DNA from 3 places in the Sorangium sp. So ce176 genome. Region 3 is predicted to be linked to each of the others. Evidence: predicted binding sites of a transcription regulator. Region 3 holds the regulator's gene; each other region holds the start of a gene.
The links. The regulator HrcA, encoded in region 3, represses chaperone genes, less so after heat shock. The targets are predictions, from matches to a motif close to GNTAGCACTCNCCNNNGGNGAGTGCTANC.
Positions count from the first base shown of each region.

Region 1: the regulator HrcA is predicted to act here: its motif matches at 1,248-1,276, upstream of groES (co-chaperone GroES).
Region 2: the regulator HrcA is predicted to act here: its motif matches at 2,657-2,685, upstream of groES (co-chaperone GroES).

Region 1 is NZ_CP150371.1:3,544,724-3,552,647, forward strand. Features, by position in the region: gene WMF42_RS13475 (hypothetical protein) at 1-253, opposite strand, end outside; tRNA gene WMF42_RS13480 (tRNA-Glu) at 690-764, opposite strand; tRNA gene WMF42_RS13485 (tRNA-Gln) at 804-877, opposite strand; gene groES (co-chaperone GroES) at 1,396-1,701, shown strand; gene groL (chaperonin GroEL) at 1,768-3,465, shown strand; gene WMF42_RS13500 (hypothetical protein) at 3,662-3,832, shown strand; gene WMF42_RS13505 (MBL fold metallo-hydrolase) at 3,837-4,604, shown strand; gene WMF42_RS13510 (PP2C family protein-serine/threonine phosphatase) at 4,737-5,555, opposite strand; gene WMF42_RS13515 (FAD-dependent oxidoreductase) at 5,847-7,487, opposite strand; gene WMF42_RS13520 (polyamine aminopropyltransferase) at 7,492-7,924, opposite strand, start outside.
Region 2 is NZ_CP150371.1:8,114,417-8,122,340, forward strand. Features, by position in the region: gene WMF42_RS30455 (response regulator transcription factor) at 66-926, opposite strand; gene WMF42_RS30460 (hypothetical protein) at 1,070-1,735, opposite strand; gene WMF42_RS30465 (hypothetical protein) at 1,735-2,340, opposite strand; gene groES (co-chaperone GroES) at 2,786-3,076, shown strand; gene groL (chaperonin GroEL) at 3,110-4,738, shown strand; gene WMF42_RS30480 (GNAT family N-acetyltransferase) at 4,859-5,392, shown strand; gene WMF42_RS30485 (TrmH family RNA methyltransferase) at 5,434-5,961, opposite strand; gene WMF42_RS30490 (PDZ domain-containing protein) at 5,976-6,815, opposite strand; gene asnS (asparagine--tRNA ligase) at 6,880-7,924, shown strand, end outside.
Region 3 is NZ_CP150371.1:9,401-17,324, forward strand. Features, by position in the region: gene WMF42_RS00025 (aspartate aminotransferase family protein) at 1-381, shown strand, start outside; gene WMF42_RS00030 (HAD family hydrolase) at 383-2,824, shown strand; gene WMF42_RS00035 (Fur family transcriptional regulator) at 2,869-3,390, opposite strand; gene WMF42_RS00040 (hypothetical protein) at 3,503-4,573, opposite strand; gene WMF42_RS00045 (extensin family protein) at 4,644-5,435, opposite strand; gene hrcA (heat-inducible transcriptional repressor HrcA) at 5,753-6,796, shown strand; gene WMF42_RS00055 (pseudouridine synthase) at 6,789-7,850, opposite strand.

The DNA of each region.
Region 1 (7,924 bases), 3.5 Mb from region 3:
CGGCCACGGCGTCGACGAACTCGTCGAGCTCGGCGTACCCGGCGATCTTGTCGGCGCAGCCGGCGCCCAGCGCGGCGAGCAGCGCGAGCTCGTCGTCGCTCCCCGCGCCGCCAGCGCCGCGCGCCCCGGCGAGGAGCAGGCCCTCCTCGCCGGCGAGGGCCACGGCGCGCGCGCCGCTCCCCTGCATCGCCCTCACCAGGCAGCGCTCCACGGCATCTTGAGGGACATCGCTCGGCGTCATCTGTTGCTTCATCGGGGTGCCTCCGGCCGCGACTCTGCGCCGACCGCCGCGGATGCCCAAGAAATCGGCGGCCGATCGCGGAGCGACGCCGTGGCGCCGCGCGCCGGAGATCCCGTCGCGGGCGGCCGATCTGCGCAGCTGGCCGATCGACGACAGCGCCGGCGTCTCGCCCGCGAGGCGCGGCGGATGCTGTCGAGCGCGCGCCCGTCGTGGTAGCCGTCGCGCGCCACCTCGACGAAGCCGTACTTCATCGGGGCATGTCGCCCACCACCGACCGGGCGAACGCGAGCTTGTCGTACGGCTCGTCGCTGACGGGGCAGCCAGCGTCTCTACCGGCGCGAAGGGGCGACCCGGTGAGCTGCTGTGCCGAGGAGGCCAGCCTGGAGGCGTCGTCCGGAACGTTCGAACGACGACAGCGCGAGGGCTGACAGGGAAAGAAAAGCCAGAGTGGCGATCCCAGCGGGAATCGAACCCGCGTTACCGGCGTGAGAGGCCGATGTCCTAACCGCTAGACGATGGGACCTTGTTCTGTCGAGAAGGCCTACAGCAGAGCTGATCGGCCTGGCTGGGGGACAAGGATTCGAACCTTGATAGCAAGAGCCAGAATCTTGCGTCCTGCCGTTAGACGATCCCCCAAGGGGTGAGCGCTCTGCATCAGCGCCACGGGCCGCGGAATCTACTCGGGCTGCCCGGTATGTCAAGCGATGAAAATCGGAGCCGGCGACGAAAGTTCCTCGGGCCGGAAATCGGCTGCATTTCGCGCCTGTTCGTCGAACGCCACCCCGCTGGATTCCACCCGGGCGCGCGCCGGCCCGCCTCGGCGCCGGGTCCGTCCATCCCCGAGATACCCCGCCTGGCCGCCGCCCGCGCCACCCCGTGGCGCCTTGCTTCCCGCTTTCTACAGAAATTTTCCTTTCCCCGTCCGGGCGCTGCGTCGGCCGAAAAGTCGCGGCTGTCTGCCGTGCGCCCTTGACGCGCCGGGAGCCTGATTTACTTTCGGCGCGGTTTTAGCCACCGGCCTGGGAGAGTGCCAAGCAACTGTGATCCCGGGTACTTAGCTCTCGTCGTGTGGGCGGAATGCCCCGGCGGTGGGGGCGAGCGGGACCTCCGGCGAGGCCGATGGTCAGTCAACCAGCCGAGGACGAGGAGCCATCATGAGAATCAGGCCGCTGCAAGATCGGATTGTCGTCAAGCGTGTCGAGAGCGAGACGAAGACCAAGGGGGGCATCATCATCCCCGACGCCGCGAAGGAGAAGCCGATCGAGGGGCGCGTCGTCGCCGTGGGCAACGGCAAGGTCCTGAAGGACGGCAAGGTTCGCCCGCTCGAGGTGAAGGTCGGCGACAAGGTGCTGTTCGGCAAGTACAGCGGCACCGAGGTGAAGCTCGACGGTGAGGAGCACGTGCTCCTCCGCGAGGACGACGTGCTCGCCGTCACCGAGTCCGCCTCCGCCGCGACGTGATCCGGATCCAGGCAACCGAACCCAAGCGTTGCAGATGCGGCCGCGCGGCCGCGAGGGGATTGAGAGATGGCTGCGAAGCAGATCGTTTTTAGCCGCGGCGCCCGCGCCGCGATCCTGAAGGGCGTGAACACGCTCGCCGATGCGGTCAAGGTGACCCTCGGGCCCAAGGGCCGGAACGTCGTCATCGAGAAGAGCTGGGGCGCGCCGGTCGTCACGAAGGACGGCGTCACGGTGGCGAAGGAGGTCGAGCTCGTCGGCAAGCTCGAGAACATGGGCGCCCAGATGGTGCGCGAGGTCGCCTCGAAGACGAGCGACAAGGCGGGCGACGGCACGACGACGGCGACGGTGCTGGCGCAGGCGCTCTTCGGCGAGGGCCTCAAGCTCGTCGAGGCCGGCCACAACCCGATGGACCTGAAGCGCGGCATCGACGCGGCGGTCGCGAAGGTCATCGAGGCGGTGCAGCAGGCCGCCAAGCCCACCAAGGACAAGGACCAGATCGCCCAGGTCGCCACGGTCAGCGCCAACGGCGACAAGGAGATCGGCGCGATCCTCGCCGACGCCATGGAGAAGGTCGGCAAGGAGGGCGTGATCACGGTCGAGGAGAACAAGCGCATGACGACGGAGCTCGAGACCGTCGACGGCATGCAGTTCGACCGCGGCTACCTCTCGCCCTACTTCGTGACCGACGCCGAGAAGATGACGGCGGTGCTCACGAACCCGCTCATCCTCGTCCACGAGAAGAAGATCTCCGCGATGGCCGACCTCCTGCCGCTGCTCGAGCAGGTGGTGAAGCAGGGGCGCGAGCTGCTCATCCTCTCCGAGGACATCGAGGGGGAGGCGCTCGCCACGCTCGTCGTGAACAAGCTGCGCGGCACCATCAAGGTGGCCGCCGTGAAGGCGCCCGGCTTCGGCGATCGCCGCAAGGAGATGCTGAAGGACATCGCCATCCTCACCGGCGCGACCCCGTTCATGGAGGACCTCGGGCAGAAGCTCGAGAGCGCCACCGTGCGCGACCTCGGGACCGCCAAGCGGGTCGAGATCGACAAGGACAACACCGTCATCATCGACGGCCAGGGCGACAAGACCGCCATCAAGGGCCGCATCGAGGCGATCCGCAAGCAGATCGCGGACACGACCAGCGACTACGATCGCGAGAAGCTCCAGGAGCGGCTCGCGAAGCTCGCCGGCGGCGTCGCGGTGGTGAAGGTCGGCGCGGCGACCGAGACGGAGATGAAGGAGAAGAAGGCGCGCGTCGAGGACGCGCTGCACGCGACCCGCGCCGCCGTCGAGGAGGGCATCGTTGTCGGCGGCGGCGTGGCCCTGCTCCGGGCGGCCGCCACGCTCGACGGGCTCAAGTTCAACGACGAGCGCGACGCCGGCGTGCGGCTCGTGCGCCGCGCCGTCGAGGCGCCGGTCCGTCAGATCGCCCACAACGCTGGCGTCGACGGGACGGTGGTCGTGGAGAAGGTCCGGTCGGGCGCGCCCACGTTCGGCTACAACGCCGCGACGGACACGTACGAGGACCTGCTCGCGGGCGGGGTCATCGACCCGGCCAAGGTCGTGCGCCACGCGCTCACCAACGCGGCCAGCGTCGCGGCGCTGATGCTCACGACCGAGGCCCTCATCGCCGACAAGCCCAAGAAGGAGAAGGCCGCGGGCGGCGGGGCCCCCGGCGGCATGGGCGGCATGGGGGGTATGGGCGGCATGGGCGGCATGGGCGGCATGGGCGGCATGGGCGGCATGGGCGACTTCGACATGGGTTGAGCGCCTGTCCGCGCCGCGCTCGGTCCGGCGCCGGCCTCACGCCGGCGCTGGCCGCTGAGCGCGCCGCTCCCGATGCAGCGGGCCGAGGGGTCCTCCAAACCATGCTGGCTTGGAGGGCCCCTCGCGCTTTGTGAGGCCGAGCGCTCTTGCCTGGGTTTTTGACCCGCGGTCGCGCAGGGCGCTAGACTCTCGGGCAATGTCGGAATCGTCGTTCGCCCGCCGTGGCCGCGAGTACGTGCCGGGCGACGTGCCCTTTCACGGGGGCGGTTCCCACGCCGGGGCGGCGATCATGGTGACCGACATGCGGCGATCCAGGGTTTTCATCGAGCTCCTGAAGATGCCGCTGAAGCTCGGCGGAGAGAGCTGAGCCGGTGGAGCTGCGCGTCATCGGCTGCCACGGCGGCGAGACCCCCAGGCATCGCACGTGCGCGTTCGTCGTGGACGACGTCCTCGCGATCGACGCGGGCTCGCTGACGAGCGGGCTCGAGATCAAGGAGCAGGCGCGGATCGAGGCGTGCCTCGTGAGCCACGCGCACCTCGATCACATCCGCGACCTGGCCACCATCGCGGACAACCGCTGCCAGCTCGGGTGCCCGCCGCTCGTGATCGCGGGCACGCGCGAGACGCTGCGGACGCTGAAGAAGCACTTCTTCAACAACGTGCTGTGGCCCGATTTCGCGGTGATCCCGACGCCCGCGCAGCCGACCATCCAGTACCTCGAGCTGAAGCCGGAGCGCCCCACGATGGTGGCCGGGCGGCTCGTGCGCGCGGTCCAGGTGACGCACACGATCGACGCCTCGGCGTTCGTGATCGAGGGGAGCGGCGGCGCCATCGCGTACAGCGGCGACACCGGGCCGACCGACCGGCTGTGGGAGGTGCTGAACCAGCAGCAGGACCTCCGCGCGCTGCTCATGGAGGTCAGCTTCCCCGACAGGGAGCAGCGGCTCGCCACGGTGAGCGGCCACCACACGCCGCAGACGCTCGCCGTCGAGCTCCAGAAGTACCGCGCGCCAAGGGACCTGCCGACGATGCTCTACCACATCAAGCCGGTCTTCCAGGCCGAGGTGGAGCGGGAGTGCGCCGCGCTGAAGGGGCTGAACCTGGAGGTCCTCCAGCTCATGGACCACTTCGTCCTGTAAGCGGCGGGTCGGCGGGTTGCCGGGCTGCCCGGCCCGAGGAGACCCTGTTCGTCGCGCGGCGGGGGGACGCCGCCGGACTCGCCTGAGCCCTCGCTCCTCCGGCGCTGCCGGAGGAGGCCCGGCGACGCGCCGCTAGCGGCTCTCCTGCGTGGGCTCGTCGTTGAAGGTGCGCTTGCCGTCGGGGACTTCCTCGACGCGGGCGAGGACGACCGTGATGTTGTCGGTGCCGCCGAAGTAGTTCGCCCGGTCGACGAGCGCCTTGCACGCCGCGTCCAGCGAGCCGCTGGACATCACGAGCTCGAGGATCTGATCGTCGCTCACGAGCCCGGACAGGCCGTCCGAGCAGAGGAGGTACACGTCGCCGTGGCGCGTCTCGTCCGTCACGAGATCGACGAGGACGTCCTCGCGGATGCCGAGCGCGCGCGTGATGACGTTGGCCGGGAGCTGCCGGACCTCCTCCTCGGTCATCCACGGCGCCATGTGCGCGGCGTCGCTGACGAGCGAGTGGTCGCGCGTGAGCTGCGTGATCTGGCTGTCGCGCAGGCGATAGCAGCGGCTGTCGCCCACGTGGCCGACCGTCACGTGCTCGGCGTCCTTGGAGAACATCGCCGCCACGATCGTCGTGCCCATGCCGAAGTCGGCGAGCGTCTTCAGCGAGCGATCGAAGATGCGCCGGTTCGCCAGCCGGAGGCCGGTGACGACGTAGTTCTCTTCCTCCGTGAGGTTCGGATCGGCAGGGAACGGCCACGTCGCGTCCCTCCCGACCGTCACGGACAGGAAGTCCGAGAGGGTGCTCACGGCAAGCTGGCTCGCGACGTCGCCCGAGCGGTGTCCGCCCATGCCATCCGCCACGGCCACGACACGGTACTCCTCGCTGACGAGGAGGTTGTCCTCATTGTGGTCCCGGAGGAGCCCGGTATCCGTCATCCCGGCAAACCGGGTCCGCAACATGGGCAGAGAGTAGACGCGGAGCAGGGGGGCAGCGCAAGTTCAAGGCGAGGGCAAAGCTGAAATCCTGGGCCGGATCTCCCACAGGGGCCGCTTCGCGCCCGCAAGAAGCGGCCGGCCGCTGGGGGCATGGACCTTCCCGGCGGCGCCCGCTCGCCGCGCGCACTTTGCTCTTGAAAGATGAGGGTGGACGTGGGGGTTGCTCGTCGCGCGGCGCCGCGCGCGCTCCGCGCACGCCCGATCCAGCGGGCGCGGCGCGCTCTCGCGGCGGGCGACGACGGCGCAGGCGGCCGCTCAGAGCCAGGTCTCGCCGATCGCGATCCCGAGCGCGGCGGCGATCGTCTCGGCGGCGCGCACGCCGCTCGCCTGCGCCTCCTCGAAGAGCGCCATCCCGGCCTGATCGACGTGCGCCCAGGCGACGCGCTCCGAGAGCGCGCACGGCGGATCGAACGGCCGCGCGCCGAGGAAGCCGGGGCGCGGGCGCGGCATCGCGTGGCCCCAGATCATGACGTCCATGCGCGCGACCTCGTCGCGCAGGTGCGGGTGCGCCGGCGCGAGATCGCGCAGCACGCCGTCCGCGATCGACGCCCACGGCGCGCCGAGCAGCGCCGCGCGCGCGGCGGCAACGTCGGGCCCGCCGTGGGCGCGGTAGTATGTCAGCACGGTGCGCTGCATCGGCGTCGCGAGGCGCGACCGCTGCGTCGTCGCCGCCGCGAGATCGGTGAGCTGGTGGCGCGCGTCGACGTAGCCGAGCCCCTCTGCGCCATAGAGGACGGAATCCCACGCATGGTTCGGATCGAGGGGCCGCTCGACGTGCAGGTTCGCCACGAGCCACGCCGACGTTGTCCGCTCGGGCAGCGCGCCCGCCGCGCTCCCCGCGAAGATCCGGCGCGCGACGAACGCCGGCGCCGCGAGGATCGCGGCGCGCGCCTCGACCCGGCGCGCCTCGCCGCGCTGCACGTCGATGTAGCCGACCTCGACGCCGCCCTCCGGCAGCGGGCGCACCGACGTGACGAGCGCGCCGAGCGACACGCGCGGCGCCGCGCGCTCGAGCAGCGCCTTCACGAGCCGGCCGTTGCCCTCGGGCCAGATCAGGTAGTGGCTGCCCGCGAGCGCCGGCGTGCGCACCTTGCGCCCCGCGAAGTAGTGCAGCCCCGCCCAGGCCGAGATCTCCTCCGGCTCGCCGCCGAAGTCGTCGAGCATCGCGTAGCGCACGTACCAGCGCAGGAAGGGCGTGCGGTACCCCTCGCGATCGAGCCACGCCGCCATGCTGATCCGGTCGAGCTCGAGGAGCTCGGGATCGCGCGACGAGCGCGCGAGCGGGATCTGGAACGCCGGGAGCCCGTCCCTGCCGGTGAGCTCCGTGAGGTCCTCCTCGAGCGCGTGGAACCGCTCGAGCTCCTCCAGCGCGTCGTCCGGCAGCGCGTCGACAGGCGCGAGGCCGGCGTGCCACGCGCCCTCGTAGAACAGCCGCTCGCCCGGCGCGTGGCAGAGCCTGCGCGGATCGAACACGGGGCGCCCCGCCGCGTCCCACCCGGTGACGACGCCCATCTGATCGAGCAGCCGCAGCGTCGCGCGCGCCTCGACGTTCGGCGCGGCGAGGTAGTGCGCGCCCCACGGGTACGGCACCACGCCGTCCTCGCCCCACGCGCTCGTGCCGCCGGGCCGCGGCTCGAGCTCGAGCACCCGCAGATCGAGCCCGGCGTCGGCGAGGCGCCACGCGGCCGACAGCCCGCTCACCCCGCCGCCGACGATCACGACGTCCGCGCGCTCCGGCGGGCCGGACGCCGTCCTCGTCGACGCGCCGCCGCGGAGCAGGTGGCCCGCGCCGTGGGCCGCGCCGACGATCTCGCCGGCGAGCGGCGGCCGCCCCGGCGAGGCCGCGTGCACGAGCCAGCCCGCCGCGACGGAGCTCAGGAAGCCGCGGCGGTTCACCGGATCACCGCGACCACTCGGCCCACTCGCGCGTGTACACGGAGACGAGCTTCTGGTCGTTCAGCCGGTTCACCGGCGCCTCGACGCGGCCGAGATCGCGCGGGAACCGGAAGAGCTCCGGCAGGCCGCTCGAGTCGAGGTAGCGGAGCTTCGACGGATCGACGCGGAGGGCGCCGGGCGCGGTGAGCCCCTCGCCGCCGGCCAGGATGAACCCCCACTCGCCGAAGCTCGGCACGTAGACGTGCAGCGGCGCGGTCTTCCAGCCGGCCGCCTCGAGCGTCGTCACGACGCACCAGAACGACTCGCGCGCGTAGTGCGGCGACGTCGCCTGGACCACGGCGAGGCCGCGCACGGAGATCCGCTGCCGGAGCAGGTGGTAGAAGGCGTCCGTGTACAGCTTGCCGACCGCGTAGTTGCCCGGATCGGGGAAGTCGACG
Region 2 (7,924 bases), 4.0 Mb from region 3:
GAGCGCGTGCGTGGCGTGAGAACAACGTGACCGAGCGCCGCGCGCAGCGCGGGCCCCGGGTTGGATCACTTCGCCGTCTTCTTCTTGGGTGCTGCCTTGGTGGCGGCCGGCCTTTTCGCCGCGCCCGGCTTTGCAGACGATTTCTGCGAGGCAGCCGTCTTCTTCGCCGCCCCCGGCTTCGCGGCCGACTTCTTCGCCGCGGCCTTCTTGGGCGCCGCCTTCTTCGCCGCGGCCTTCTTGGGCGCCGCCTTCTTCGCCGCGGCCTTCTTGGGCGCCGCCTTCTTCGCCGCAGCCGCCTTCTTCGCCGCGGCCTTCTTGGGCGCCGCCTTCTTCGCCGCAGCCGTCTTCTTCGCCGCGGTCTTCCTGGGCGCCGCCTTCTTCGCGGCCGCCTTGTCAGTCGCGGCGCCGTTCGCCCCCGACGTTTGCTGCGCGCGCGGCGCCGGCGCTGACACGGGCTCTTCGTGCTCCTCGCCTTCGCCGCTCGCCTGGGCGTTGCTGCCGTTCGATCCGGGCAGCGCCTTGGCGTAACGCGCGAGCGTCTCGCGCACGCGCGCGTCGAGCTCCCCGAAGTCGAACGGCTTGTTCAGCCAGGCGTCCGCCGCGAAGAGCGGCGACGTCATCTCGTTCAGGTTCTCACCGATCCCGGTGAGCATGATGACGCCGGTGTTCGCGAAGGGCCGACCGTCGGACGTGTCGCCCTTCAGCCGCTTGCAGATCTCCCAGCCGCTCATGCCGGGCATCATCACGTCCAGGATCACCAGATCCGGCGTGTGCTCGCGCGCGAGGTCCCAGGCGGCGTCGCCCTCGGAGGCCTCGATCACGGCGAAGCCGAGGCTCCTCAGATGACGCGCAACAAGGCTCAACATCGCCGGTTCGTCTTCAGCCACCAGCACGCGGGGCGGCGGCTTCATGCTCGCGGAAGGCATCGTAGATGCGGATGAGAGTACGTGCGCGCGAACCGGTCAAGAGGGAACGATCCTCACGCCGCGCGTCGAGCCCGCGCGGCCGCGGCGCGCGCTCGGCGCCGCCCCGCGCCCCCGGACGGCGACGCCGAGCGCCTTCGACGCGGTCACGCGGCGCGCGCGAGGGCGATCTTCTCCGTCTGCCCCGCCGCGTAGAAGCGCCGCAGCGCAGCGAGCAGCTCGGCGTGCCGACCGCGGCGAGCAAACTCGACCTCGAGCCGGCCAGCGAAGCGCGCCGCCAGGTCGTTCGCGATCCGGTAGCGGTCACCGGTCTCCGTGCCGGGGGGGTCCATGAAGGTCACCCGCTCGAAGAGGCGAGCGCGGATCCGCGCGGCGCGCTCGGGCTCGAAGCGCCGCGGCCCGGGCGGAGCACCCTCGCCGCGATGCCCGAGCGGCGGGCCCGGGAGCTCGACCTTTTCGGCCAGGCCGCCGTGGACGAGCAGCACGTACTTGTCGACCTCGGCCTGGAGCTCGAGCTCGAGCTGGGTCGCCGGGAGCTCCCGGCGCGCCCGCTCGGCCACATAGAGGAAATGGCTCACCCCCTCGACGATCTGGCAGATCTCGTCGAACGTCCCCGCTCCGCCCCGCGAGATCGCGCGGCGGGGCAGGTGCAGGGCCACCTCGATGTCCCCGTCCGCGTGCCGGATCAGCAGCGCCTCGCGGGCGCCGCCGTCCGTCGGCCGGATGAAGTCGTCGACGGCGGGCGCGTCATCGAGCGCGTAGGTCCACGCGAGGTGCTGCTGGATCCGGGCGGTGAAGGTCGCGCCTAGCATCAGTTGAGCCCGCCAGTCCCGCGGCTCGGCACGAGCCCGCGCGCCCCCAGCTCCTCGGCGAGGCGGCTGGAGCCGGTGCGGACCCAGCGCTCGTACAGCCGGAGCACCGAGCGCTCGTCCCGGGCGCCGGACGCGAGCGTACCGTCGGCCACGTCGTTCAGGACGGCCGCGAAGCGCTCGAACTTCTCCGCCATCTCCGAAAGAACATCGGGGCCCTGGCCGACGCCCGCGTTGAGGCGCAGCATAGCGGCGGCATGGTGGTAGGCGGTCGAGCCGACCCCGACCACATAGCCGCGGTCTACCCCCTTGAGCTCGATATGGCCGCCGAAGAAGCCGACCGCGTAGAGCACGCCGTCACCGAGGTTGCGCAGCCGCCGGAAACGCTCGGCCCCGGAGGCCTCCAGGGCGTCGCGCAGCAGAAAGGTCAGGGGCTGGTTGAAGGCAGACTCGGCGTGCTCGTCCGGGTGAGCGAAAGCACAAAGCAGACCGACGAGGTAACTCGAGGCCGCCTCGGTCGCGGCGACGTTCCGAACTCGGAGCGCCTCGTCCACAACCTCCTGGAAATAGCGGGTCATGCTCGGGGACACAGAGATCGCTTGGCTCACGGGGGCACCTCACTTGCGCGGGTGCCCTGGATACCGACGTAGCCCGGGCTACCGCGCGCTCAGGTCAACCAGACACGTCCTGTCGGCCTCCATCGGGCCGGAGACCGTGAGGACGTCGCGTCGCTGTGCTGCCGCATTTCCGCCCTCATACGGTCACTCTAGCCGACGGACCGCGCCGAGCCCAGCCTCACGCCCCGCACTTCTCTTGCGATCTCCGGGACTTACAGCCACCCCAGCGCCTGGCTGCTAACGCGCGAAGTACCGGGCGGAGCCGCGCTTGACACCCTCCGGGGGGTGACTATCTTGCGCGCCGCCCGCTAGCACTCGTCGGAAGCGAGTGCTAGCAAAGTGCCCAGGCTGCAAACGTACGGGACCTCGCTGCCGCTCAGGCCGCGGGTCCTGCCGTCTCGAGGGACGCGGCGCTCGTCCCCGGAGGATTCGCAAGATGAAGATTCGACCGCTCCAGGACCGCGTGATCGTTCAGCGCGTGAAGGAAGAAGAGAAGACCAAGGGAGGTCTCTACATCCCTGACACGGCCAAGGAGAAGCCGATCGAAGGCACGGTCGTCGCCGTCGGCAACGGCAAGGTCGGCGAGGACGGTACCGTGCGGAAGCTCGACGTCAAGGAGGGCGATCGCGTCCTCTTCGGCAAGTACTCGGGCACCGAGGTCAAGATCGACGGCGAGGAGCACCTCATCCTCCGCGAGGACGACATCCTCGGCGTGATCGAGAAGTGACGCGGGCGACAGCAGGAACTTAGGAGAGACACCATGGCAGCCAAAGAAATCATCTACAACGAGTCCGCCCGCAGCATGATCCTCGCGGGCGTCAACGCCCTCGCCGACGCGGTGAAGGTCACGCTCGGCCCGAAGGGGCGCAACGTTGTCATCGAGAAGAGCTTCGGCTCCCCGACGGTCACCAAGGACGGCGTGACCGTCGCCAAGGAGATCGAGCTCGAGAACCGCTTCGAGAACATGGGCGCCCAGATGGTCCGCGAGGTCGCCTCGAAGACGAGCGACATCGCCGGCGACGGGACGACCACCGCGACCGTGCTCGCGCAGGCGATCTACCGCGAGGGCTCCAAGCTCGTCGCGGCGGGCCACAACCCGATGGAGATCAAGCGCGGCATCGACAAGGCGGTCGAGGCGATCGTGGGGCACCTCCACAGCTCGGCCAAGCAGACCAAGGACGCGAAGGAGATCGCGCAGGTCGGCACGATCAGCGCGAACGGCGACGAGACGATCGGCAAGCTCCTCGCCGACGCGATGGAGAAGGTCGGCAAGGAGGGCGTGATCACGGTCGAGGAGGCGAAGAGCGCCGACACGACGCTCGACGTGGTCGAGGGCATGCAGTTCGACCGCGGCTACCTCTCGCCGTACTTCGTGACCGATCCCGAGGCGATGAAGGCGAACCTCGAGGACTGCTACATCCTCATCTCGGAGAAGAAGATCTCCAACATGAAGGACCTGCTCCCCGTGCTCGAGGCGATCGCCAAGAGCCAGAAGCAGCTCCTCATCATCGCCGAGGACGTCGAGGGCGAGGCGCTCGCGACGCTCGTCGTGAACAAGCTCCGCGGCACGCTGCACTGCGCGGCCGTGAAGGCGCCGGGCTTCGGCGATCGCCGCAAGGAGATGCTGAAGGACATCGCGACCCTGACGGACGGCCAGGTGATCGCGGAGGAGCTCGGCCTCAAGCTCGAGAACGTCACGATCAGCGATCTCGGCCGCGCCAAGACGGTGATCATCGACAAGGACAACACGACGATCGTCGGCGGCCAGGGCAAGAAGGACAAGATCAAGGCCCGGCAGCAGGAGATCCGCGCGCAGATCGAGAACACGACGAGCGACTACGACCGCGAGAAGCTCCAGGAGCGGCTCGCGAAGCTCGTGGGCGGCGTCGCGGTGGTCAAGGTCGGCGCTGCGACCGAGACCGAGATGAAGGAGAAGAAGGCCCGCGTCGAGGACGCGCTCCACGCGACCCGCGCGGCCGTCGAGGAGGGCATCGTCCCGGGCGGCGGCGTCGCGCTCATCCGTGCGCAGAGCGCGCTCGAGAAGATCCAGGTCAACGACGAGCAGCGGTTCGGCGTGAACATCATCCGCCGCGCCATCGAGGAGCCCCTCCGCCAGATCTCGGCCAACGCCGGGGAAGAGGGCTCGATCGTCGTGCAGAAGGTGCGCGAGGGCAAGGACTCGTACGGCTACAACGCGGCCTCGGGCACCTACGGCAACCTGCTCGAGATGGGCGTCATCGATCCGGTCAAGGTCGTCCGGTCGGCGCTCCAGAACGCGGCCAGCGTCGCCAGCCTGATGCTCACCACGGAGGCGCTCATCGCCGAGCGGCCGAAGGAGGAGAAGGCGTCGGCCGGCGGGGCCCACGCGGGTCACGGCCACGACTTCTGATCGCGGCCCAGGCAGATAAGCCTGGCCGGCGAGGGCCGACTTCCTCCCGGGGAAGTCGGCCCTTCGCCATTTCGACTTCCGGCAGGCCGCGACGCGTGATCTGATCGCCGCAGGTTCGCGATGAGCACCCTGACTACCGAGCGCCTAGATCTCACCCCGGTCTCGCTGCCCCTGCTCGAGGCGGTCATCCGCGGAGATCGCCTGGAAGCCGAGGCCCTGTCCGGCGCGCACTTCCCCGACGCGTGGCCTGGGCGCGCGCTCGTCGAGCGCGCCTTCAGCTCGCCGCTCGACCGGCTGCGCGACGATCCCGAGGCCTTCCTGTGGGGGACGCGGCTGATGGTGACGCGCGGCCAGGCGGCGCGCGTCGTCGTCGGCAGCGTGGTGCTGAACGGCCGGCCCGACGCCACGGGGACGGTGGAGATCGGCTACGGCGTCGAGGGCAAGTCCCAGGGGCAGGGCTACGCGACCGAGGGGTCGCGCGCCGTCCTGCACTGGGCGCTGCAGCAGGCAGCCGTCAGGCGCGTGATCGCCACCACGCCGGCCTGGCACCGCGCGTCGCTCCGGGTGATCGAGAAGCTCGGGATGCGCGCTGCCGGGACGCTCGATCACGATTTCCTCGGCGAGCTGCTCGTCTTCGAGCGCTTCCGCGAGTAGCGACGCCGCGTCCGCCGGCAGGCGGCCCGCGGCGGCGCGGCTCACCCGCCCTCGCGGATCCCGCCGCCGCGCGGGTCGCGCCGCCGCGCCCACTCGCACATCGTCATGCCCGCCGCGATCGCCACCGGGTACGAGTGGTTGATCCCGTACATGGGGATCGCGATCACGTCCTCGCAGGCGTCGAGCAGCGCCTGCGGCAGCCCGTCGTCCTCGCTGCCGAAGAGGAAGACGAGCCCGTGCGGCAGCGGCGCTTCCCAGAGGGTCCGCCGCGCGTGGTCGCGCTCCACGCCGATAAGCGGGCGGCCGCGCGCCGCCTCCAGGAAGGCTGCCTCGTCGGGGCACTCGATGATTGTCTCGTACTTCTGCATGCCCATCGAGGCGCGCTCGTAATAAGGCTCGGTCCCGATCAGGAAGATCTCCCGGACCAGGAACGAGTGGGCGACGCGGATGATGGCCCCGATGTTGAACGGGTTCTTCGCGCGGCACACCGCGACCGAGAAGTCGTTCCGCAGGGGCGCGAGCTCTTCGCGGATCTCCCGGGTCGTGAGCCCGAACGGCGGGATCTTCACGGCGCGCCGGCCCCTCACTCGACGGCGCCGAAGCGCTCGAACAGCGGGTAGATGGGCCCGGCGTGGACCCGGAGCCGCTCGGTCGCGCCCGTGGCGTGCTTGACCAGGAGCACGAGCCCTGTGCGCGGCACGGCGTCGAGCGCGCCCCGGATCTGGGCGACGGTCAGGCTCCGCACGGCCCGCCCCGCGATCTCGAGCACCTCGTCGCCCTTGCGGAGCCCGGCGCGCTCGGCGGGCCCCCCCTCCACGGTCCGTGAGATGAACGCGGAGCCCGAGTAGAGCTGGTACCAGAGGCCAAGGCCGATCCTGGCGTGAGCCGGCTGGAAGGCCAGCGTGAGCGAGCCGCCACCCTCCAGATCGACCTGGATCTCGCCGGCGGCGCGCTGCGCCTCGGTGGGGCGGCCGATGTCGCGCACGCCGATCGGTTTGTCGACGAGCGGATCCGACTCCCAGACCTCGACGCGGAGCCAGTCCTCGGGTGCGACGCGGAAATTTCCGCTGGGGCCATCCGGCCAGGTCGGCTCCACGGTGTCCGACTGCACGGCGGTCCGGAAGAGCTCCACGCCGTTGACCAGGACGCGGGCGTAGGGGTCCGGGAGGCTGCCGTCACCGGGGGGATCCCAGGCTCGACCGTCCCGAGTGCGCTCCGGGACGCGCGCCTCGACGATCCGGAGCCACCGGACGTCCTCGGGCGGCAGAGGATGGAGCTCCTGCCCCGGAGGCGGCGCGTGGAGCCGGGACTCGAGCTCCGGGTACAGGGCCGAGCAGCCGCCTGCGCCGAGCAGCACGCCCGCCGCGGCGAGCAGCTTGAGGAACGCAGGCAGGCAGAGCGCGCGACGCTTTCGGCGGGCCAAGATGGCGCCATTTTTGGCCGGAGCCGGCGTCAGCCGCAACTAAACCGTGCTATTTCCGGCGCCCATGCAGGACTTGCCCGTCATCGCTACCAGCGACCTCAGCGCGCACGTCGGCAGCACTGTCGCGCTCCGTGGATGGCTCTACAACAAGCGCTCGAGCGGGAAGCTCCACTTCCTCGAGCTGCGCGACGGCCTCGGCACCGTCCAGTGCGTGATGGCGAAGAGCGACGTCGGCGACGAGGTCTTCGCGGCCGCCGACAAGGTCACGCAGGAGAGCGTGATCGAGGTTACCGGCGAGGTGAAGGCGCACCCGAAGCGGGCCGGGGTCTTCGAGGTCGTCGCGGCCGGCTTCCGCCTGATCGCCCCGACCGCGGGCGAGTACCCGATCTCCCCGAAGGAGCACGGGACCGACTTCCTCATGGATCACCGCCACCTCTGGCTGCGCTCGAGGCGGCAGCACGCGATCTTGCGCGTGCGCCACACCATCATCCAGGCCATCCGCGACTTCTTCGACGGGCGCGGGTTCACGCTCGTCGACGCGCCCATCTTCACGCCGAACGCGTGCGAGGGGACGAGCACGCTGTTCCAGACCGACTACCACGGCGACAAGGCGTACCTCACCCAGTCGGGGCAGCTCTACATGGAGGCGGCGGCGGCCGCGTTCGGGAAGGCGTACTGCTTCGGGCCGACGTTCCGCGCGGAGAAGTCGAAGACGCGCCGCCACCTGGCCGAGTTCTGGATGGTCGAGCCCGAGGTGGCGTTCATGGACCTCGACGGCGACATGGACCTGGCCGAGGACTTCCTCTGCTTCATCGTCGAGCGCGTCCTCGAGCGGCGCCGCCCCGATCTCGCCGTGCTCGAGCGCGACGTGACGAAGCTCGAGGCCGTCAAGAAGCCGTTCCCCCGCATCCGTTACGACGAGGCCGTCGCCATCCTGAACGAGGCGCGCGCGGAGAAGCGTAAAACCGCTGGAGAAGCTGGAGTCCCGGACTTCCCCTGGGGCGAGGACCTCGGGGGCGAGGACGAGACGATCATCTCCAGCCGGTACGATCGCCCCGTCATGATCCACCGCTATCCGGCCGAGGTGAAAGCCTTCTACATGAAGCGCG
Region 3 (7,924 bases):
CACGGCTCGACCTACGGCGGCAACGCCCTCGCCTCCGCCACGGCGCGCACGGTGCTCGCGGTGATCGAGGAAGAGAAGCTCTGCGAGGCCGCCGTGGAGCGCGGCGATCAGCTCGGCCGCGGCCTCGCCGCCATCGCCGCGAAGCTGCCGCATGTGTGCGTCGGCGAGCGCGGGCGGGGCTTGCTCCGCGGGCTCATCCTCGCGCCGGGCGTCGACACGCGCGTCGCGCTCGGCCGCGCGCGCGACCGGGGCGTGCTGCTCACGGTCGCGGGCACCAACGTGCTCCGGTTCACGCCGCCCCTCGTCGTGAGCGAGGCCCTGATCGACGAGGCCCTGGCCGAGGTCGAGGCCGCGCTCTCCGAGATGCCGGCTGCGGGTTGAGGTGGTCGCCTCGCGCGCAGCCGGGCCCGCCGTCGCGCCCCTCCCGTGCTCGGGCTGCAGCAAGCTGATCGATCCGCTCCGCGCCGGGCACGTCGCGATCTTCGACCAGCGCTTCCACTACTTCTGCAACGCCCGGTGCCGCCACGCCTTCCTCGGGGAGGTGACGCCCGCGCCGGGCGACGGCCGGCCCGCCCCCCTCGCGGGATCGGGCGTGCCCATCCCCGGCGCGCCTGCCCGAGGGCTCCCGCCGGGGGCGCTGCCCGGCGCGGCGGGGCCTCACGCCGCCGCGCCGCGCGCCGAGCCCCCGCGGGCAGGCGCCGACGACGGCGCCTCGCGCATCGCCGATCTCGACGCGCCGATCGTCGACGCCTTCCCGCCCGTGTCGCTCGACGAGCGCCTCCCGGAGCTGCCCGTCCTCGACGACGACCGCGCGCTGCTCGAGCCGATCGGGAACACCATCCTGAGCGACGAGCCGCAGCGCTACGAGGCGATCGAGGCGCGGGACATCGGCGCGCTCCTGCTCGTGCTCGCGATCATCGCGGGGACGCTCGCCGTCGCGCTCACGCTCGCCGGCGACGCCAAGCTCGTCATCGGCGCGCGCATCGTGCTCGCCACGGTGAGCGCGGGGATGCTCCTCGGCCGCGCCGCCACGACGGCGCGCGACGCCACGGATCCGCACCCGGCGCCGATGATCGCCCCCGTCCTCGGGGGCCTCGTGGCCGCCGTCTGGGCCCTCTTCGGCCAGGACCGCGCGCTCGCGGCCGAGGCGGCGTCGCTCGCGGGCGTCATCGCCACCGCCAGCGCGATCAGCGCCTGGCTCATCGAGAGCGCGCGTCACCGCGTGTTCGCGGAGCGGGCCTGGATCGGGTCGGTGCTCTCCACGCCGGCGCGCCGTCCGCCGGGCGCGTGGGCGCAGAGCCCGGCGCCTGCTGACCGGGCGCTTCCCCGTGGCAGCGACGACGCCGCCGCCGAGGGGGCCGGCGACGCGCTCTTCTACGAGCTGCGGCCCGGCGAGAGCGCCCAGGTCGACGCCGGGGACGTCGTCCCCGTGGACCTCGTGGTCACGGGGGGTGACGTCGAGGTGCTCCCCTGGATCGGCGCCGCCACGCCGGCCCGTCGCCGCGACGGCGACCCGGTCATCGCGGGGGCCACCGTGGTCCGGGGCCGCCTCGTCGGCGCCTGCACCTTCTCGGGCGGCGATCGCGCTGTCGCGCGCGTGCTGCTCGACGCCCGCCGGCGCGCGGACGCCCTCGCGCCGATCGCGCAGGCCTCCCGCGCCCTGACCGAGCGCTGGGCGCTCGGCGCCGCGGCGATCGCCGCGCTCTCCGCCTTCGTCGCCGGGCGGGCGCCCGTCGAGATCGCGATGACGGCGACCGCCGTGCTCGCCGCGCTCGCCACGGCGATCACGGCCTCGATCGCCTCGGTCCACGTCGCGCGGGGCATCCTGCTCGGGCTGCGCCGGGGCATCGTGTACAAGAGCGCCGACGCCTGGGACCGCGCTGGTCGGGTCTCCGTCGCCGTGTTCTGCGCCCGCGGCACGCTGCTGCTCGGCGAGCCCGAGCTCGCGGAGCTCGAGGCGACCGGCCAGAAGCTCACGCCAAGCGACGTGCTCGCGCTCGCGGCCGGCGCAGAGCGCACCGAGGAGCACCCCGTCGCGACGGCGATCGTGCGCGCCGCCCGCGCTCGCGGTCTGCGGCCCGACGGCGTGCGCAACCCCAACTTCCACCCCGGCCTCGGCGTGACGGCCGTCACCTCGTCGGGCGAGGAGCTCTGCGTCGGCAACCGCGCGCTCATGCTCGAGCAGCGGATCTCGATCGCCGCGGCCGAGAGCCGCGTCGCCGAGCTCGAGGCGCTGGGGCGCACGGTCGTGCTCGTCGCGGTGGGCGCTCGCCTCGTCGGCGTCATCGGCCTGCAGGACGGGCTCCGCCCCGGGGCGCGGGCCGCCATCCAGCACCTGCTCGACGCGCAGATCGAGCCCGTGCTGATGTCGGGCGACGCGCGCGAGACGTGCGAGGCGATCGGCCGCTCGCTCGACATCGACCACATCCGCCCCGAGATCCTCCCCGCGGATCGCGGCGCCGAGGTGCGCCGCCTGATCGACGCGGGCACGAGCGTCTCTGTGCTCGGCCACGCGGGCGTCGACGACGCCGCGCTCGGCGCCGCGGACGTCTCCGTGGCCCTCGGCGCCGCCGGCTCCGCGCCCGCCGACTTCTCCGTGGTGCTCGCCTCGGACGACGTCCGCGACGCCGCGCTGTCCCTGGCGCTCGCGCACCGCACGCGCCTGGAGGCGCGCGTCGGACTCGCGCTGAGCGTCGCCCCGGCGCTCGTCGGCGCCGCGGTCATCTCCGCGTTCGTGCTCCCGCCGGCTTACGCTCCCATCGCCTCGCTGCTCGGCGGCGTCATGGCCGTCGTCCACGCCCGCGCGCTCGACGCGAAGAGCTGAGCGCCGCGCGCGGGCCCGCCTCCGGGGCCTCGCCGCGCGGCGGGCTACGAGAGGTCCGGGTCCGCGTCGTCCTTGGCGTCGCCCTCGCGGCACTCCAGGCAGACGCCGTACATCTCGTGCTTGTGCCAGGTCACCTCGAAGCCGTACTTCGCGGCGATCTCGTCCTGGAGCGCCTCGATCCGCGGCTCCTCGAACTCGATGATCTTCCCGCAGCTCAAGCAGATCAGGTGGTCGTGGTGCGCGCTGGCGTCGTCGGCCAGCTCGTAACGGCTGAGGCCGTCCCCGAAGCGGCGCTCGGAGGCCACGCCGCACTCCGCGAGCAGCTTGAGCGTCCGGTACACGGTCGCGTACCCGATGCCGCGGTCCCGCGCGCGCACCTCCGTGAGCAGGTCCTCGATGGTCATGTGGGGGGCGCCCGAGAAGAACGTGTCGACGATCAACCGGCGCTGCGCCGTCGATCTCAGCCCCTTCTTGGCCATGTACGCCTGGAGGCGAGCGCGCAGCCGGTCGAGGGCAACTTTGTCGACGTGGGTCACGCTGTCCCCCTCTCTCGCGCTGACGGCCATGGCGAGTTTATCCCGTTCGCGGCGAACGGCGTCAAGGCCGGCGGCCACGCTGCTCGGCGCGCCGTGCCTTCCCTGATTCCCTGACAGCGTCATCCGTTCGCCGGCTCCGGCGTCACTCGCCGACCTGCGCCATGTAGCTGACCTGCGCGGCCGACCCTCCGAGGGGGCTGAGCAGCGTGACGGGGGGCGCGACGAGCCCAGCCGCCGCTGTGTTGTCGATGACGACGTAGTAGAGCCCCGGGCGCAGCGCGTAGCGTCGCGTCTCGATGATCCCGGGCTGGAGGGGGCCACCCGCCTGCACCGGGCCGGGCGGGGGGCCGAGCGGCTTGCCGGTCTGGTAGGCCTCGCGCCACGCGTCGCCCGTCGGTTTGTCGACGATCATGATGTCCACGGCCGCGCCCTGCACGCTCATCTTCATGTAGAGCGCCTGGTCCACGTCGGCGACCTCGAACGGCCCGAGGTAGTCGCGCTGGTGCGCGTGCACCTCGATGACCTCGTTCGCGAACGTGTACCGCTCGTCGTCCTCCACCTCGAACGGGTGGTGCGGCCGCTGGGGCGGCGTCAGGATCCCGAGCGTGAAGTCCTTCCCGGTCTCCTCGTTGTAGACCACGGTGAACCCGCGGGTCATCTCGCCCGCCACGATCTGGTTGCCGAGCAGGTTGGCGAGCCCTCCGAACGGCGGGACGTTCGCCATCACGTCGATGACGGGGTTCTCGACGTAGCCGAGCTGGAAGCTCGGGCCCTGCACGATCCGGTTCAGCCGTCCCCACACGTAGACGTCGTCGCCCGCGATCTGGAAGTCGGGCCTGTACTCGACGGAGGTCGTGAGCGAGAAGCCCACCCGCTTCGCCGGCTGCATGTAGCCGTACCCCGTGCCGGCGATGTGCACGGTGACCGTCTGCGCCGCGTCGTTGACGTCGTACGAGCACTGCATCGGGAAGAACCGCCCGATGGACGACGACCTGTCCTGCAGCCGCAGCGCGACCCCGCTCTTCAGCATCTCGGGGCAGATCTTGCTGGCGCCGAAGTTCGAGAAGAGGAACCACCGCAGGCCTGGGCTCGCGTTCACGGGGCCGCTGAGGCACGGGCAGCCCACGAACGTGAACGACAGCACGATGGCGGCGAGCGCCAGCGCGGCGGACGCGGCAGAGGCGCGGGGGGGCGGGGGTCTTCGTGCGGGCACGCGGGCTAACATAGCGGGTCGACCTCGGAGCGAGAGCGGGTTTGCGTCCGGGAGGGACGCCCCTCCCGGATCAGCGAACGAGCTGCCATTGGACGCCGGGGGTCACCTCGAGATGCAGGTGATTTTTGTGCGCCCGGTCGTAGTTGGGCGTGAGGATTGACGTGAAGATGTGCTGGTCCGCGGCCTCGCACACGATGGATCGCAGCTCGCGCGCCGCCGCGTCCGGTGGCAGGCCGCGCGTCCCCTTGACGGCCGGGCCGCGGCTCGCCGGCTTCCCCGCGCCCTCGCCGCACACCGGCGCGCCGCGCCTGCCGATGAAGTCGCGCTCGACGTCGAGCCACTCCTCCGCGAGCGCGTCGCCGACGCGCCGCTTGATGAACCTGTAGGCGTCGATGGCGAGCCCGCCGGGGTGCCTCGTCGCCAGCTTGCCCTCGGGCCACATCGCCGACGGAGGCCGCCACGCCGAGTACATCAGCACCTCGGTGACGTCGTGCACGCGCAGGATCCGGCTGAAGTCCGAGAGCGCGAGCGCGAGGCGGCAGTCGAAGACGTCGTTCGGGTTGTCCGCGCGCCGGTGGGCCGGCACCGCCGTCCGGTAAAGGACGCCGCCGACCCCCTGCGTCAGCCGCACCGGCGCGAGCACGCCCGGCGCGCGCCGCACCGGCTCGAACGCGATCTTCCGCCGCGCGAGCGCCTCCCGGCACTGCTCCGCGCTCAGCGCGGCGTAGCGCGCCGACGGGTGCCTGGCCCAGTCCTGATGGAACTTCACCTTCGGCTTGCCCTGCGCGGTCGGCAAGGTCGTGAGCGGGCCGAGCGCGAGGGCGAGCGCACAGGCGATGGCGGCGTGGCGTGCGGACGGCATCGTTGCTGGGGTTGGTGTCGCCGCGCGTCGCGCTCCCGGGGAAGCCCAGGTTCACCGGGCGAACCCCGGACGACCAGGGATCACCGGAACCGCGGGAATCGCGGCCTCCGGCGCGTCGGCCGCGCCCATCCTACCGCGCTATTTGACCGGGCCGCGCGATCGCCTCAAAATAGGCGGCATGCGCATTCGTGGGCCCAGCGCCCGCCCGCGCGTCTTGACGTATGGGAGCGATGGCCCGGTCCGCATGGCTTTCCGGTCCGGGCAGCCGCTGGTCCAGGTAGCCGCCGCGGCGCGCGCACGCGCCGCACGCAGTTGACATGGGAGATCTCTCCAATCGCGCTCGAAAGATCCTTTTCGCCGCGGTCACCGAGTTCATCGCGACGGGTGACCCCGTGGGCAGCAGGACGCTCGCGCGCAAGTACGGGCTCGATCTCTCGGCTGCCTCGATCCGCAACGTGCTCGCGGATCTCGAGGAGGCCGGCTACCTCCACCAGCCGCACACCTCCGCGGGGCGCATCCCGACCGATCGCGCGCTCCGGTTGTTCATCGACGCGCTCGTCGAGCTCCGGTCGCTCTCCCCCGAGCAGCAGGCCGAGCTCACCGCCCGGTTCACCGAGATCTACACGGTGGCGAGCGACCCGCTCCGCGAGACGGGGCGCTACCTCTCGGAGCTGTCCGGCGCCGCGGCGGTCGTCGCGGCGCCGCGGGCGGAGATCCGCGCCCTCGCCCAGCTTCGCTTCATCCCGACGAAGCCCGGGCAGCTCCTCGCCGTGCTCGTCTTCGCCGACGGCTCGGTCGAGAACCGCTTCATTTCGGTCGATGGGGCGATCAACGAGGGGGAGCTCACCCGGATCCACAACCTGCTCTCCGACGTCATCGAGGGGCGCACGCTGGGCGAGATCCGGGATCTCTTCGCCCGCCGCCTCGCGGACGAGCGCCTCCAGATCGACGCGCTGAGGCGCCGCGCCTTCGAGCTCGGCAGCAAGGCGACGGCCGACATGACGCGGCGGAGCGAGGTCGTCATCGAGGGGCAGAACCGCCTCATCGACCTGCCGGAGTACGCCGACGTCGACCGGCTCAAGAAGCTGATGAAGGCGCTCGAGGAGCGCGAGGAGCTCGTCGATCTGCTCGAGCGGACCCTCGCCGCCGGCGCGGGCGAGGTCACCGTCTTCGTCGGCAGCGAGGCGGGCGATCTGGGCGGAGGCCAGCTCAGCCTCGTCGCCGCGCCGTACATGGAGAACGGGCGCGTGGCCGGGACCGTGGGCGTGCTCGGCCCGACGCGGATGGACTACGCGAAGGTGATGCCGCTCGTCGACGCCACCGCCGCGGCGATGAGCGAGGCGCGCGGCAAGGTCAAGTAGCGGCCTTCTGCCGTGGCTGGCGGAGCCGCTCGAGCACCTCGTCGAAGTCGGCGGGCGGCGGCGCCTGGAACCGCATCGGCCGGTCGTCGGACGGGTGGCTGAAGCCGAGCTCGGCCGCGTGGAGCATCAACCGCGGGGCGGGGATCTTCGGCCCGCGGTAGTCGCGCACGTAGACCGCCTCGCCGACGAGCGGGTGCCCGGCCTCCGCGAGGTGGATGCGGATCTGGTGCGTGCGCCCCGTCTCGAGGCGGCAGGCGACCAGCGTCACGCCCGCGGCCCCGGCCTCGTCCGTCCCCCGGAGCGTCTCGATCGGCTCCACGTGCGTCACCGCGAGCTGGCCCTCGCGCCGGCCTCCCCTCGCGGAGCCGCGCAGCCCGTCCCCGCGGTCCTCGATGAGGTAGGTGCGGTGGGTGCCGCGCGGGACCGCGCCGTGCGCGAGCGCGAGGTACTGCCGGTGCATCGAGCGGACGCGGAGCTGCTGCGCGAGGTGCTTCTTCGCGGCGAGCGTTCGCGCGAAGACGAGCAGCCCGCTCGTGCCCTTGTCGAGGCGCTGCACAACGCCGAGCGGCGCCCGCCCGCGCAGGCGGTCGCGCCGGGCCAGCACCTCCCGCACCAGCGCGTCGAGCGTCGCGGCCTGCTCCGCGGGGTCCTCGTCGCCGTACGGGATGGTGATCACCCCGGCGGGCTTGTTCACCACGACGACGCTCGCGTCCGCGTAGACCACGAGCTCGCCCTCGAGCCTGCGCCGGCGCACTGTCTCGGGCCGCGGCGCGCTCAGGCGGACCTCGATCCGCTCCCCGCTGAGCACCCGGCGCCGGGCGCTCATCGCCACGGCGTTCCCGACGAGCACCTTGCCGGTCTCGATCAGCCGGCGCGCGTCGGACCACGAGACCGAGGCGAGCGCCCGGATCGCGCCGTCGAGCGGCCGCCTGTCCAGCGCTGCCGGGACCGTCCAGCGGCCGTCCTGTGGGGGTCGAACCGCCGCGGTCGGGTCGGCGGCGGTCGGGTCGGCGTCATCCTGGGGCAGGGGAAGGGCGGGTCGGGGCGGGCGCATGAGAGGCTCGTGAGGGGGCGCCTCGGCCCCGCCACCAGCGTGGGGCCGGGCTCTACCAGCGCGAAAAAACGCTC